DNA from 2 places in the Terrabacter sp. FW104-15G4B genome. Region 2 is predicted to be linked to the other one. Evidence: predicted binding sites of a transcription regulator. Region 2 holds the regulator's gene; the other holds the start of a gene.
The links. The regulator LexA, encoded in region 2, represses DNA repair genes until DNA is damaged. The targets are predictions, from matches to a motif close to TCGAACANNTGTTCGA.

Region 1 (3,401 bases), on a different contig from region 2:
CATAACCATGTGTTGTCACGTGAGAAACGTTAACTTATGCATGGGGGTGGAGCAAGGCGGTTCCGTTGGCGGGATCTCGGGCACATCTGACGGGAAGGCCGGCAGCGCGTTGTCGGTGCTCGTGTCTAGGGTCTGGGGGTGACCGTGGATTCCCGCACCCCCTCCGCAGCCCCGACGAGTACGCGCCGCGCACGGTGGCTCGTGCTCGCTGCGGTCGCAGTGACGCTCCTGCTCTGGGCCTCGGCCTTCGTGGCGATCCGGCACCTCGGGCGGGACGTGCCACCCGGCGCGCTGTCGCTCGGGCGCCTGCTCGTCGCCTCCGCCGCACTCGGCGTGCTCGTGTTCCGCCGCCCGCGCACCTGGCCCGCGAAGCGCGACTGGCCTCTGCTGCTCCTATGTGGCGTGGGCTGGTTCGGCGTCTACAACTTGGCCCTCAATGCGGCGGAGCGGCGCATCGACGCCGGCACGTCCGCCCTCATCGTCCAGATCGGCCCGATCATCGTTGCCCTGCTCGCCACCGTCTTTCTCGGCGAGAAGATGACCCGCTGGCTGCTCATCGGGATGGCCGTCGGCTTCGCCGGGGTCGTCGTCATCGCGCGCGGCTTTTCCTCCGGCGACTCGGGGAGCTCGGGCGACATGGTGGGGGTGTGGCTCGCCGTTTTGGCGGCGGTGACGTATGCCGTGGGCGTCCTCGCGCAGAAGCCCCTCCTCGGCCGCCTCCCGGGTCCCGAGGTCACCTGGCTGGCCTGCGTCATCGGGACGGTCGTCTGCCTGCCGTGGACCGGTGAACTCGTGGCGGTCGTGCGCGACAGCGACGCGGGCATCCTCGGCTGGATCGCCTACCTCGGCATCTTCCCGACCGCCATCGCCTTCTCGACGTGGGCCTACGTGCTGGCGCGCAGCGATGCCGGCACGCTGACCCTGACGACCTTCCTCGTCCCCTTCATCGCCACGCTCATCGCCTGGGCATTGCTCTCCGAGGTCCCGCCGTCCCTGACCTTCGTCGGTGGTGCGCTGTGCATCGCGGGAGTGCTGCTGACGCGACGCAAGCCGCGGGCGAAGGCCGCCGCCGAACCCGCCGCCGAACCGGAGGTGGAGCCCTGACTCCTGTTGATCGCGCTGTGCCGCAACACCTTCGGGCCGAATCTGGCGGCTGAAACCCTTGCCTTTCGTTCGAACAGGTGTTCTACTATAGGTAGTCGGCGTTCCGGGTGAGGGGAGTGAGTTCGTGCCATTCCTCGAAGCCGGGCGCCCGTCCGATGCGGATGGCCAGGGCGGTCACCTCAACCCGCGGATCGTCGCGGTGCTTCGCCGTGGCCGCGGCCGTACCGCCGGCGCCGCCGGTTCTGGGGTGCAGCGTCCGCCTGTCTCGCTGGAGGACGAGGCTGACGGCGTGCTGTGTGGCAGCGCCTGGCGGTCGACGTCGACACCGGCCGGGCCCTGGAGCTGTCCAGCGACCGCTACACCCCGACGCGCGAGATGCTCGAGCACGTCCGGGCCGTCGACGGCGTCTGCCGCGGCCCGGGCTGCCAGGTCCCGGCCGAGCGGTGCGACCTCGACCACCTCGTGCCCTGGCCGGCCGGCCCGACCCACGTCTCCAACGCCGAGTCCCTCAGCCGCGGCTGCCACAACGGCAAGACCGCCCGGATCTGGGACGTGCGCCGCACCGACCACCAGGGCATCCGCTGGACCTCGCCGGCCGGGCGCGACTACGTCACCTACCCCAAGGACTGGCGCGAAGCACTTCACGACCCCGGCTCCGGGCCACCGGATCCGGGGCCGGCCCGACCGGCCGACGACCCACCCCCCTTCTGAACCCTGCCCTCCGGGTGCGCGCCTCGTGGAGGTGGCGGGTCAGTCGCCGGTGATGGTGGTGAGGCAGAAGGGGTGCCCGGCGGGGTCGACGAGGACCCGCCAAGCGCTGGGCGCCGGCTGGTGGGCGGCCTCGGTGGCGCCGAGGGCGACGGCTCGCGTCACGGAGTCCTCCAGGTCGGTTACAAGCACGTCGAGGTGCAGCTGTTGGGGTTGGCCGGCCTCCGGCCAGGTCGGGGCCACGTGGTCGACGGACCGCATCATCGTGACGGCGACTCCGCCGTCCGACAGTGAGACGACGGCGCCGTCGGCGCTCTCGTAGGCGCGAGGGAGTCCGAGGAGGGCGCCGTAGAAGTCGGCGAGCGCCGACGGGTTCTTGCACTCGAGTGAGACGGAGGCCAGTCGGCCGACGGACGTGTGTGCAGGGGCTGTGCTGGACGTCATGGGGACACCCTCGCACCTGACCCGGACGCCGCGGGGCGGGGGCCTGGTGCGGGGGGTGCGTCGTGCAGCACACGGTCGAGGTCGCGATCGCGCTCCGCGTCGGCGCCGAAGGGCGCGCGTGGCAGCGAGAACGTCCGGCGGTGGTGCCGCTCGAGGGCGACGACGAAAGCGACGATCATGGCGACGAAGAGGATGATGTCCATGGCAGAAACTCTGCGCCCGCTCTGATCCAGCCACGAGTGGCAGAACCGTCGATGTTCGACAAGATCCTGCCAGCGGTGTCATGCTGACCGGATGCTGCGCACCATCGCCGTCATCGTCCAGGAGCCGGTCGCCATGTTCGAGCTCAGCGTGCTCTGCGAGGTCTTCGGCGTGGACCGCACCGACGACGGCGTGCCGGCGTTCGACTTCCGCGTCTGCTCGGCCCGACCCGGCGAGGTGCTGCACACGACGAGCGGCATGAGCATCGTGGCGCCCCTCCCGCTCGAGTCCGCCCGCGGCGTAGACCTCGTCGCGATCCCGGGCGGACCCGTCGACGGCCCCTACGATCCCGACGTTCTCGACGTCCTGCGCGACAACGCAGCCGCCGGCCATCGTGTGCTGTCGGTCTGCTCCGGCGCCTTCCAGCTCGCCGCCGCAGGCCTGCTCGACGGTCGTGGCTGCACGACTCACTGGAGGTATGCCGGCCGGCTGGCCGAGGAGCACCCGCGGGCTTGCGTCGACCTCGACGTCCTCTATGTCGAGGACGGCCCCGTCCTGACCAGCGCGGGCACGGCGGCCGGGATCGACGCGTGCCTGCACATCGTCCGGACCGAGCTCGGCTCGGAGGTTGCCACGCGGATCGCGCGTCGCATGGTGGTCCCGCCCCACCGCTCGGGAGGCCAGCGCCAGTTCGTCGAGACGCCCCTGCCGTCCGAACCGTGCGAGGGCTTGCAGGACGTCATGGAGTGGGTGGTCGAGCACCTCGACGAGGAGCATTCGATCCCCTCGCTCGCGCGGCGAGCGGCCCTGTCCGAGCGCACGTTCGCCCGCCGCTTCACTGCAGAGGTCGGCACGACCCCGCACCGGTGGCTCACCAGCCAGCGGGTCCTGCGGGCGCGGCACCTGCTCGAGACGACCGACCTCGACATCGAGCGGATCGCCCG
Region 2 (3,401 bases):
TCCACGCGCCGCGGTGCCTCGTCTGCGGCGAGGACACGGTCAAGCCTGATGTCGTCTTCTTCGGCGAGTCGGTGCCCAAGGTGCTTGTCGAGCGGTGCTTCTCCCTCGTGGAGGACGCCGGGGCCGTGCTCGTGCTGGGATCGTCCCTGTCGGTGATGAGCGGCTACCGCTTCGTCCGCCGCGCCCACCAGCGCGACGTGCCCGTCGCCATCGTCACACGATCGGCCACGCGAGGTGACGCGGAGGCGACGCTGCGCCTGCACGCGCCCCTCGGTCCGACGCTGAGAGAGCTGCGCGACGCGCTCGGTCACTGAGAAGCCCTGGTATGCCGCCCCTCGGCAGTCCGGGGGCGGCCCCGTCCCTGCGCTGGGTGGCGAAACACCCCTGTCCTGGGGCTACTGGGCGACGGACCGGGTCGGTCGAGCCTCGGTGCCGTCATCGTCGCGGAGGTCCCAGAGCTCCTTGGTCTGCACTGCCCAGTAGACGGCGAAGAGCACGATGATGATGACCTCCGCGATGAGGACGAGGTGGTCGAAGCCGCTCACCGTGACGGCAGTCACCACGCTCACGCCGAGCGCGACGGCCAGCGCGAGCGCGATCGCGATGTAGATGCGCTTGTAGGTGGCGCCGTCCCGACCGGCGGCCCCTGCGTGCCGTTCCCCGGCGCGCAGCGCGCTGAAGACCATGACGGCGATGACGCCGGCCACCATCGTGCCGGCGGCGATGCCGTGGCTCACCGCGATGAAGCGATCACGTAGGACGAGGAAGAGGGCGAGCTCGCCGAGCAGCACCGCGCCGCAGGTGGCCGTGACGACCATCGAGCGCACGGTGGGCCGCTCGGACCGGTCGCGCACCGAATCGCCATGCTTGAGCCAGGTGACCACGATGGCGGCGACGACCGCCACGACGACGAGCGACCAGACGTTGTTGCGCACGGCCGCCGCGATCTCGGCAGGCGTCTGGGTGTACGCGTTCGGCCCGCACCGTCCGTCCGGCACCGTCGGCACCATGGCGACGACGAAGGCCATCAAGCCCGAGAAGTCGAGCAGCACGTCCTCCTCGGGGGAATGGCCCTTGTAGGCGATCAGGTTGGCCCCGAGCGCGCAGAGCGAGCCGACGAAGACGGTGCGTGCGGGCGTGTAGTAGTAGGCGCTGATGGAACCGAGCCAGCACGAGTGGGCGGTCTCCCACCACCACTCGTAGCCGACGGAGAGCAGCAGCATGAGGAGCAGGGCGATCATCGCCCCGCGCAGATAGCGGTAGGTGAAGACGACGTCTCGGGTTCGCCCGGGTGCCATGGCGCTCTCCTTCGCAGGACTCACTGGTCAGAGTCTGCAGTCGTCCCGCCCGATACGCCCGCCGGAGGAACGCCGAAGCCGGCGGCGCGAACGGGCGCGGGCGGCATACGTCGTCGGTCGTCGGGGGCTTGGGGTCGCTCAGATGCGGCGCAGGACCGCCGTCACCTTGCCGAGGATCGTGGCATGGTCACCGTCGATGGGGGAGAAGTCGGGGTTGTGCGGCATCAGCCACACGTGCCCGTCTGTGCGCTTGAACGTCTTGACGGTTGCCTCGTTGTCGAGCATGGCGGCGACGACGTCGCCGTTGTCGGCGTGTTGCTGCTGGCGCACGACGACCCAGTCGCCGTCACAGATGGCGGCCTCGACCATGGAGTCGCCGTTGACCTTGAGCAGGAACAGGTCTCCCTCGCCGACGAGCTGCTTGGGCAGCGGGAAGACGTCCTCGACGACCTCCTCGGCCGTGATCGGCACACCGGCGGCGATCTGGCCGAGCACCGGCACGTAGGACGCCTCGGGGCGTGCGTCACCGGAGCCGGTCTCGGTGTCGTACTGGTCGCCGCGCGGACGCGGAGGCGTCGCGTCGCCGCCGCGGTAGCCGAGCTCCTCGGCCTTGGCGTCCGGGGACACGACCTCGAGGGCGCGCGGCCGGTTGGGGTCGCGCCGCAGGTAGCCCTTGGCGACCAGGGCGTTGAGCTGGTGGGAGACGCTCGACGGGCTGGCCAGCCCCACGGCGTCGCCGATCTCGCGCATGCTCGGCGGGTATCCCCGGCGGTCGACGGAGTTGCGGATGACCTCGAGCACGCGCCGCTGGCGCACGGTGAGCCCGTCTCCGGTCTCACGGTCGGGAAGCTCGGTGACGCCCATGGTGTCCCTCTCGTCGGCTCGTCAGGTCCCCTCCGTCGCCGGCGTGCACGGCCAGTGTCAGTGGTGGCTGGTGAGGTCTGTGGTGTGAGGAAAGACTACGAGGTTCGAACACAGTTGCCAAACACGTGTTCGAGGCGTGTCTCGACTTCATCGCACATCCGTGCTAAAAATCGTACAGACGTTCTATCGAACACATGTTCGCCGGATCTGGAGCAAGGGGAGGTCATCATGAGCGCCATCGTCCTCGAGGCCGTTCGACAGCCGCACACCGAGGGGCCGGCACACCCACGTGTCGACGAGCGCCCTCACCTCGTGCTGGTGCCCACGGGCCCCAGGGCAGTTCGTGCCGCTCGGGCGGCCCAGCCCCCGATGCGCCTCACCCGGTTCGGGCGTCTCACGGTGACCCTGCTCGTCGCCATGGTCATCGCCCTGCTCGGCGTCGGTCTCGCCGGCCAGCTCGCGTCGGCCAGCGGCGATCCGCGCGTCGTCACCGTCGGGCAGGGGCAGACGCTGTCGGGCATCGCGGCTCGAGAGCTCCCCGGGTTGCCGGTCTCCGAAGGCGTCGTCCAGATCCAGGTGGCCAACGCCCTCAGCTCGTCCCAGGTGCACGCCGGCCAGCAGCTCGTGGTGCCGTCACCCTGACCCATCGATCATCGGGTCGGTGCACCGGACGCAGGCGCGACACGCGGCCGCGTCCCCCTGACCCCCAAACGGCCGCGTTGGCTCCACCTCCAGCGGCTGGCGGTAGCGGCGCTTCGACCCCGCCGCTACGGCCCAGAGCGCCGCACTCCTGACAGGGGTGCGGCGTTCTGCTTGTCGGGGTGGCCCTACGGGGTTGGGGCCCGGGAGGCGGCGCCGCCCCCGACGAGCCCTGTGGACGACGGGCATCGAGCCGCGATCCAGCGTCCTACCGTGCTGTTCTCGGAAGGAGCAGGGGATGCGGTATGAGGTGGACACAGCGGCGCTGCGAGACGCCGCAACATCCGTGGACGAGGCATTGGCGCAGGTGCAGCGCCTCGCGCTGACCGACGACCTCCGCGCGATCGCGGCGGCTGTACCGGGCGGCCGCACCGCGGCCGGACTCGCCCAGGTCGCAGCTGCCTGGGAGGCTCGGCTCGCCGGGACGCGCTGGGTTCTGAAGGAGCTCGGACGTTCCCTCGTCGTCGCGGCCGACGCGTACCAGGCCGTGGAGCGCTCGGCTCGTCAGGTAGTGTCCGGTGCTGGCGGAGGCTCGGCGTG

Region 1: a site for LexA is predicted at 1,174-1,189, ahead of AC3WRT_RS14400 (HNH endonuclease signature motif containing protein). Genes of this name have one in related genera too.

The regions. Positions count from the first base shown of each region.
Region 1 is NZ_JBYTCI010000018.1:63,600-67,000, forward strand. Features, by position in the region: gene AC3WRT_RS14395 (DMT family transporter) at 139-1,104, shown strand; gene AC3WRT_RS14400 (HNH endonuclease signature motif containing protein) at 1,399-1,815, shown strand; gene AC3WRT_RS14405 (VOC family protein) at 1,855-2,256, opposite strand; gene AC3WRT_RS14410 (hypothetical protein) at 2,319-2,546, shown strand; gene AC3WRT_RS14415 (GlxA family transcriptional regulator) at 2,551-3,401, shown strand, end outside.
Region 2 is NZ_JBYTCI010000017.1:44,586-47,986, reverse strand. Features, by position in the region: gene AC3WRT_RS13930 (Sir2 family NAD-dependent protein deacetylase) at 1-314, shown strand, start outside; gene AC3WRT_RS13925 (hypothetical protein) at 396-1,298, opposite strand; gene lexA (transcriptional repressor LexA) at 1,437-2,162, opposite strand; gene AC3WRT_RS13915 (LysM peptidoglycan-binding domain-containing protein) at 2,391-2,804, shown strand; gene AC3WRT_RS13910 (hypothetical protein) at 3,100-3,401, shown strand, end outside; gene AC3WRT_RS13905 (alpha/beta hydrolase) at 3,399-3,401, shown strand, end outside.